One region of the Brochothrix thermosphacta DSM 20171 genome, then DNA from elsewhere that is predicted to be linked to it. Evidence: predicted binding sites of a transcription regulator. Region 1 holds the regulator's gene; the other holds the start of a gene.
What was found. The regulator LexA, encoded in region 1, represses DNA repair genes until DNA is damaged. The targets are predictions, from matches to a motif close to CGAACATATGTTCG.
Positions count from the first base shown of each region.

Region 1 (4,424 bases):
GCTGAAAGCACAAAACGATCACGGTTTGACCATGTTGTATTGCTTGGGTTAACGTTTAAGAAACGTGACCATAGTGTGTATGCCATTGGTGCTGCACCTAACGGCAAACCTGGATGTCCTGAATTGGCCTTTTGAATAGCATCCATTGAAAGAGTTCTGATTGAATTCACTGCGAGTTGATCAACTTTATCAAACATTTAAAAACATCCCCTCAAAATATATTAATAATACCCATTACACACTGCTTCACTTTCTGCTAACTTTTTGAGTTATTAAAAACGTGAAACAGCTAAATTGCAATGTAACTAAGCATACAAGAATTATTATAAACCATTTCAGCGCAAATCACTAGAGATAGATATTAAAAAGCTTATAAAACCGCTGTTTATTGCCTATTTTTTATTTTAACTCTGCTTTTAGAACAATAAAATGATAGCGTATTCAGTCTGTCGTTAGTTAACACCTCACAAGCAAATTATTTTCCAATGATTGGGTCGTTTTGGTTCTTTTGTTAAATAAGGTGGAAATTATTCTGAATTGAACGGATACTTTTTCCCGAAATACAGTTATTCTTTTATCATAGGCAGTCATTAGTCATTAAATTGTTATTTAAAAACGCAAAAATTAGTAAATAAGACACATCTTTTCTAACTCAACGCTTTTAATATTAGTGATTTAAGATTATAATTAAAGCACACACACAAAGTTTTTAACTCTTTACAAAATAACAAGAAAAGGGATGATTTGAATGATAGGTTGCAGTAGTTTTACATTAACATCAAAAGATAATAAACATTTGCTTTCTCGAACAATGGACTTTGGAATCGAAATGGCGGAACAAGTTGTTTTTGTTCCACGCAACAAAACATTTGATTTAACTTATACAACGTCAGATTCAACAACATCAAAATTTGCTTTTATCGGTATGGGGCAAATTTTAAATAATTCACCGATTCTTTTTGATGGTATTAATGAAAAAGGTCTTATGGGAGCAACCCTCTATTTTCCAGGTTACGCAACTTATAAAGACACAGCAGCAGACGAAACACTCGCAATTTCTCCTGATAAAGTTATCCCCTACATATTATCGCAAGCAACAACGGTCGAAGATGTCAAAACACAGTTACTAGAATCTATTACACTTATTAATGATACCAACCCCATTATCAGTAAATTGCCACCTCTACATTTTATCTTTTCTGATAAAACAGGAGCAACAATTATTGTTGAACCGATGCCCAATGGTTTAAATATCATTGAAGATTCTATCGGGGTGATGACGAATAGTCCTGACTATTCTTGGCACGAAACAAATTTACGCAACTACATCACAGTGACACCTCACCAACATGAACCGATTACTCTGGCAAATAAAGAACTGTCAGCTTTCAGTCAAGGATCAGGTACATTTGGTTTACCAGGTGACTATACCCCTCCTGCTCGTTTTGTGAGAGTGGCTTACTTAAGAAACTTTTCTAAACAACCCGAAAATGAAATTGAAGCCGTCAGTTTATCTCATCATATTCTGGAATCAGTTAGTATTCCTAATGGAGTGGTGATTGATCCACAAGGTGAACCTGACTACACATGTTACAGTAGCTACATGTGCGCCGAATCATTAAGTTTTTATTTTGCTGTTTATAGCAACCAACGACTTCAAAAAATAACATTGAACGATGAACTTATCGCTTCAACCGAATATAAGGAATTTAAGGTACAGACTGAAGAGGATATCAACTGTCTTAACTAAGGGGTTTTATACAAAAACGCTACAACTAACATCGTGTTAATTGTAGCGTTTTTATTTATTCAATTTAGTTTTAATGCATTAACTTCAAAAGACTAATCATTATTTGCATACATGATTTCATCAGCAGTCTGTTGTTTTTTTACAGGAATGTAAATTTTAGTGCCCGCTTCCAATTTATTCTCATTAATAAGGTCGTTATTCTCACTCATCCATTGCACCATTGATTGTACTTCTTTAGTTGACGAGGCGTAATTTTCAGCAATTGTCCAAAGGTTATCTGATTCTACAATAGTATATTGTTCGTACTTACTTTCATCTATGCCAGCTGTTTTAAAACCTACTATTAGGAAAAAACAAGCACTAATAAGTGTAAAGATAATAACAAAAGAAAAATTAGTCCAAATACGTGATATTAAAGTTTTCATAAATTAAATCCCCCAGTCGAATGTATGTTCGTATTTATATCATATACCGAACATTTGTTCTTGTCAACACAAAAACAGAACAAACGTTTGTATTTGTCAAGAGCAAATGGTATACTAAAGATACAAAAAACCATACAGAGGTGTAATTATGAAACTTTCTAAACGTCAAAGTGAAATATTTGAATTTTTAAAAGACGAAGTAAAATCAAAAGGTTATCCGCCCTCTGTTCGAGAAATCGGTGAAGCAGTTGGCCTTGCATCAAGTTCTACTGTACACGGTCACCTTGAACGCCTTGAACAAAAAGGGCTAATCAAACGCGATCCTTCTAAACCAAGAGCAATCGAAATAATGGATGATTCACCTAAAGTTGGCACTGTGAATGTGCCATTGGTTGGTAAAGTAACAGCTGGTGTTCCTATTACTGCAATAGAAAATGTTGAGGAATACTTCCCGCTTCCTGAATCAATGCTTGTCAATGATGCCACATTATTCATGCTAAAAGTTGACGGTGAAAGTATGATAAATGCAGGTATTTTGGATGGAGATAAATTAATCGTCCGCCAACAAAATACGGCTTACGATAACGATATTGTTATTGCTATGACAGAGGATGACGAAGCAACTTGTAAACGATTCTTTAAGGAAAGTAACCGTATACGACTTCAACCTGAAAACGATTCGATGGAACCCATCTACTTACCAAATGTATCTATTCTTGGTAAAGTTGTAGGTGTATTTAGAGAAATGTAGCCTTTTCTTTCGCTACATCGGTTAATTATCTTAATACAATAATTAATACAATTAAAAAAAGAGTAATAGGCAGCTTGTTGCTTATTTCTCTTTTTTTGGATACTAAATCATTTTTAAAATACCTATAATCATGAATGACATTGCTAATGCTTTAAAATTATTTATGCTATAATTTCATTATTAAAAAAGAAAGAGGTCCTTTGATGAAGCCTTTAGCTGATGCTCTAATCATTATCGATTTACAGAATGGCGTGTGTTACAACGACACAGAAATTTTCAATCTATCTTCATTAGTTACTCTAATAAATAAACGTATGCTTGATTATACGTCTCAAGGGAAAAACATCATCATTGTTCAACATACTGACGAAGATTTGATTCAAGGACAGTCCCCTTGGGAAGTCATCCCCTCGTTGGACAAGGGAAAAGCGACTCATTATATTCAAAAAACACATGCCAATTCTTTTTATAAGACTAATTTAAAAGAATTGCTTGAACAAGAACATATAAACCGTATCGAAATTTGTGGTGCTCAAACCGAATATTGTGTGGATGCAACTGTAAAAAATGCTCATGCACTGGGTTATTTAATCCAAATGTTAAGAGGTGGCACAACAACTTATTCTAATGCTTTTATGAGTGCAGAAAATACGGTGCGTTTTTATGAAAATATATGGGATAATCGCTTTGCCACTTTTATTTAATTACACCAAAAAGGTATAAAACATATTGTTTTATACCTTTTTTTGGTTTTTGAAATACGAACGAAAACCTTCTATATGATAAGGATGCGCTTCATAAGCAACATTTAATCCCTTTTCTACAATAACAGCCGTTGTCACTGGTCCAATCGATAATAATGTCAATTGAGACAACAACTGATGTTCTTCAGCAGTTAATAAGTTAATAAAAGCAATAACAGCCGAAGGACTTGTAAACACAACCGTATCATCTGCCTTAAATTGAAACGGTTCTCTTTTTGCTTCAACGACAGTGTAGACACTTGTATGTTCAACCTCACAAACAGTCGCTAACTTTTCTGCTAATTCATTGGTTGCTCGTGCAGATTGCGGTAACCATATCCGATCTGTATCTTTCAGTTGTTGTGCTATAACCTCAAACAATCCACTTGATATAAAATCAGCAGCTTCAATCACAGGTTTAAGACCATAAGATTCTAATACCTGCGATGTTGCCGGACCGATTGAAATAGCTTTGAACTGTCTATTGGGTCCACTATCTAACACCCGATGAACGGTATTTTGGCTCGTGAATACAACAAAATCAGCAGCCGTTAATGCACGTAATTTTTTTGTGATTTCAGCCTGATTTAGAGGCTCAATTTTAAGAACAGGGAAAAGAACGGCTTCATGACCTGTCTCATTGATCAACTGACACAAAGTTGCTGCTTGATGAGGCATTCGAGTCACAATGATTCGTGCCATGGGCTTCCCTCCTTTTTAAGCTTGATCGATCCAACGACAAACATCTTTCGCAT
Region 1 covers NZ_CP145608.1:1,398,524-1,402,947, forward strand. Annotated here, with positions in the region: gene tkt (transketolase) at 1-197, opposite strand, end outside; gene V6S17_RS07095 (choloylglycine hydrolase family protein) at 749-1,750, shown strand; gene yneA (cell division suppressor protein YneA) at 1,843-2,175, opposite strand; gene lexA (transcriptional repressor LexA) at 2,324-2,926, shown strand; gene V6S17_RS07110 (cysteine hydrolase family protein) at 3,130-3,630, shown strand; gene V6S17_RS07115 (uroporphyrinogen-III synthase) at 3,661-4,371, opposite strand; gene hemB (porphobilinogen synthase) at 4,387-4,424, opposite strand, start outside.

Region 2 (4,424 bases), 140 kb from region 1:
ATCATACAAATTATCTTGTTTGGTGTGAAATTGGTCGAACTAATTTAATTTCGCAATTGGGATTTGATTATGTACAAATGGAAGAACAAGGTTTTTTAGCACCGGTTTTAGATGTGCATTTGCAATATAAAGCTCCGTTACGTTATGGGCAGTCAGCTATTGTTAAAACTTGGATTGAAACATACGATGGCTTACGCACCACTTATGGCTACGAAGTGAGAGTGAAAGAAACAGGAGAACTTTCCTTGTTAGCAACAACGCAACATGCAATTGTTACAAAAGAAAAATTCAAACCTGCATCATTTAGACGTCATTTTCCGGAGTGGGATAAAGTTTATAAAAAGGAAGTTGAGTAAATGGCTTTTGGAATTAAGCGTTCAGAGTTAAATGATTGGAAAAAACGTGTCTCGCAAGGAGAAATAGCCTTTTTAACACATTGGTGGCAAGATAAACGTTTCCCAGGTGTAAAGAGTTTTACAAAAGTTGGCTGTGCCGACCGCGAGAAATTAATTGAATGGGGCCGTCAATATGGTTTACAGCCTGAATGGATGGATTTGAAACACGAAGATTTCCCTCATTTTGATTTATTTGGAGATAATCAATACCATATATTACGTGCTGAAGGCTTAGAGGCAACATTTGAAAGATTTGACATCACTTTATCCGAAGGAGAGACAAAGATGACGACACACACACTTATAAACGATAAAGCGAGCATTAAAGTGGCAACGCTAGGTGCAGAATTGCAATCCTTTGTTCTAAAAGAAACGGGAATAGAATATTTATGGCAAGCAGACCCTGCTTATTGGGGACGACACTCACCGATATTGTTTCCTAATGTAGGCCGCTTAAAAGAAGACTGCTTTTATTTTGAAGGCGAACGTTATGAGCAGCCACAACATGGCTTTGCACGAGATAGTGAGTTTACATTGTTAACATCCTCACCGACTCATTTATTATTTGAATTAACAGAGTCTGAAAAAACGTTAAAGAACTACCCGTTCCGTTTTAAATTACACGTGGGTTATTACTTGGATGGGGCAACTTTAAAAGTTGAATGGACGGTTGAAAACCCTGCGGATACTGATTTGTATTTTTCAATTGGAGGGCATCCAGCCTTTAATATTCCATTAGAAGCGGGTAAAAAGTTGGCTGATTATCGCTTGGCTTTCGATGCGCCGTATACAGGAGAATTATTAGGGTTAAAAGGCCCGTACTTAGAAGCGTCAGAACGTCATAAATTAACAGAAACACCTCAACAATTTATTACTTTAGAAAAAAGTTTATTTGAAAAAGATGCATTGATTTTTGATGACTTAAAAACGATTAAATTAGAGGATCAACTCGGTCGTCATGGCGTGTGCGTGAACACTGCTGAAATGGCATTTGTCGGTGTCTGGTCTCCAACTGATGCTGCGCCATTTATATGTATTGAGCCGTGGCAAGGCATTGCAGATACGGTAGATACAACGCAAGATTGGACTAAAAAATTTGGATCGCATCAATTAGCGCCGCAACAAATTTATAAAACAGCTTATGAAATCACACTTTACTAGTTTTTTAATAAATGTAGTTGAGTTGAGCTGAGCTGAGCTAATACGAACAAACACCGCTTTAGGGCAGGTGTTTTTTTGTATAAAAAAAGCACTGATAATATGTCAATTACCAACGCTTTAAAAAATTAAGAAGTTTTTTTACTAGATTTAAATTTAATTTTAGATTCGGTACCATTCTTAATACGTGAGATGTTGGCGCGGTGACGGTAAAGAATAAAGATTGTCAGAATCGCCATAACGATAATTAACACGTAGTCCTTTAAGAAGATGCTAGCGATTAAACCAACAACAACGGCAATCATTGAGCTAAGTGACACGTAACGTGAAATAACTAGAACGATTACAAACACAGCCATGAGTACTAAGAAGACGCTTGGACTATACCCAAGCAGAATCCCTGCAGAAGTTGCGACAGCCTTGCCGCCACGAAGTTTTGCGTAGGCTGGGTAAATATGCCCGATAACCGCGAAAACACCGATGAGTAAGGGATTGATTGGGACATGAAGCCATACAGGAAGCAAAGTTGCCAAGGTACCTTTTAAAACATCGATTATCATTACGACAATACCCGCTTTAACACCTAGTATTCTAAATGAGTTAGTAGCACCTAAGTTATGACTACCATATTCTCTGATATCTTTTTTAAAGAACCATTTTCCAATCCATAGTCCGGCAGTAAACGATCCAATTAGATAGGCAACAAGCATTAATCCAATAACTTGTGCAATAAATAGCATACGAATTCCTCTTCTCTTTAAAAATACTTAACAAGGTAATTATAGAGTATCTCTGTCATAAAAGAAACGTTTATTTTCACCAAGTGTGCTAGAATAGGGGACGGGACCAATAGACTGTTTTGTCACAGTAAACAATCACGTAACGCGACAAAGAAACACCGTTGCTTTTATCATCATAACTGCCGATAAGTAGTGAAAATGATAAGGCGGGGCATTTTTACCGGTATAGAGTACGACGATTAAACGATTGTAGTGTCATAATTAATGGTGAATTTTAGTAGATATTATAAAATTTTAAAAGATGTCGATGATTTTTTTGCGACAATCGGTTACACTTAAATTATCGATTCTAAAGTAAAGCTGTGATTTAATTGCTGAATATGCCGTAAGTATTGAGGGAGTTATACCCGTCCGTCAATGGCTTTATTTGACAAGCGAGTCTTATTTTTGCTATTTTTAATAACGAACGCACGTTTGTGAAAGCAAACATCACATGATAGAAAGGCGCTGTTAAGCATTGGTAAAACAAACAACTGAATATAATGATGATGCAATACAGATATTAGAAGGATTAGAAGCTGTTCGAAAACGTCCAGCAATGTATATTGGTTCAACCGATGCGCGAGGTTTACATCATCTTGTGTATGAAATAGTAGATAACTCTGTTGATGAGGTCCTTTCTGGGTTTGGTCAAAAAATTGAAATTACAATAAAAAAAGATAATAGTATCGTCGTAAGTGACGAAGGACGTGGTATGCCTGTTGGTATGCATAGTTCTGGTAAACCAACAGTTGAAGTTATTTTAACTGTGCTTCATGCTGGTGGTAAGTTTGGTCAAGGTGGCTATAAAACATCTGGGGGCTTACACGGTGTAGGTGCATCTGTTGTTAACGCTTTGAGCGAATGGTTAAAAGTTACCGTTTATCGTGATGGGTATGAGTATGAACAAACATTTAAAAACGGTGGGGTACCAGTCACAAAACTTGTTAAGCTGGGAAAAACTAAACGCAATGGAACAACGTTGCATTTTAAACCAGACCCAACCATTTTTTCAACAACAACTTATAATTATGATGTTCTTAGCGAACGTTTGCGCGAATCAGCTTTCTTGCTTAAAGGCGTTGAAATTATATTAACGGACGAACGTGAAGCAGATAAGTCAGAAACATTCCTTTACGAGGATGGAATTGCTGCGTTTGTCAGTTATTTAAATGAAGATAAAGAAGGCCTACACGATACAGTTGTGATGGAGGGCGTTCAATCTGAAATGGAAATTGAAATGGCTTTTCAGTTCAATGATGCCTATTCAGAAACAATTCTTAGTTTTGTAAATAATGTACGTACAAAAGGCGGGGGAACGCACGAAGCTGGAGCTAAAGCGGCAATGACACGCGTCATGAATGAATATGCTCGCCGTACAGGTATGTTAAAAGAAAAAGATAAGAACCTTGAAGGTAGTGATATACGTGAGGGGATGGCAGCTGTTATCTCAATTCGTGTACCAGAAGAATACCTCCAATTTGAAGGTCAAACAAAAGAAAAATTAGGAACATCTGAAGCTCGTGCAGCTGTTGATGCCGTTGTTTCTGAACAATTAGCCTACTTCTTAAACGAAAACCCAGAAGTAAGTCAACTGTTAATTCGTAAATCAATCAAAGCACAACAAGCGCGTGATGCAGCGCGTAAAGCCCGTGAAGACACGCGTAATGGTAAAAAACGTAAGCGTTCAGATACACTATTATCAGGTAAATTAACGCCAGCTCAATCACGTAACCCATTGAAAAATGAATTGTACTTAGTCGAAGGGGATTCGGCCGGTGGTTCTGCCAAGCAAGGTCGTGATCGTCGTTTCCAAGCTGTGTTACCTTTACGAGGAAAAGTTATCAATACTGAAAAAGCTAAATTAGCTGATATTATGAAAAATGAAGAAATTAGTACAATCATTCATACTATTGGTGCCGGCGTAGGTGCTGATTTTGATATTGAAGATTGTAATTACGATAAAATTATTATTATGACCGATGCGGATACTGATGGGGCACATATTCAAGTCTTGCTCTTAACGTTCTTTTATCGTTACATGTTGCCGTTGATTAAAGCAGGCAAGATTTATATTGCTTTGCCACCCCTT
Region 2 covers NZ_CP145608.1:1,257,408-1,261,831, forward strand. Annotated here, with positions in the region: gene V6S17_RS06495 (acyl-CoA thioesterase) at 1-356, shown strand, start outside; gene V6S17_RS06505 (aldose 1-epimerase family protein) at 357-1,556, shown strand; gene plsY (glycerol-3-phosphate 1-O-acyltransferase PlsY) at 1,682-2,293, opposite strand; gene parE (DNA topoisomerase IV subunit B) at 2,811-4,424, shown strand, end outside.
Region 2: parE (DNA topoisomerase IV subunit B) is a predicted target of LexA. The motif match lies at 2,757-2,770, and genes of this name have one in related genera.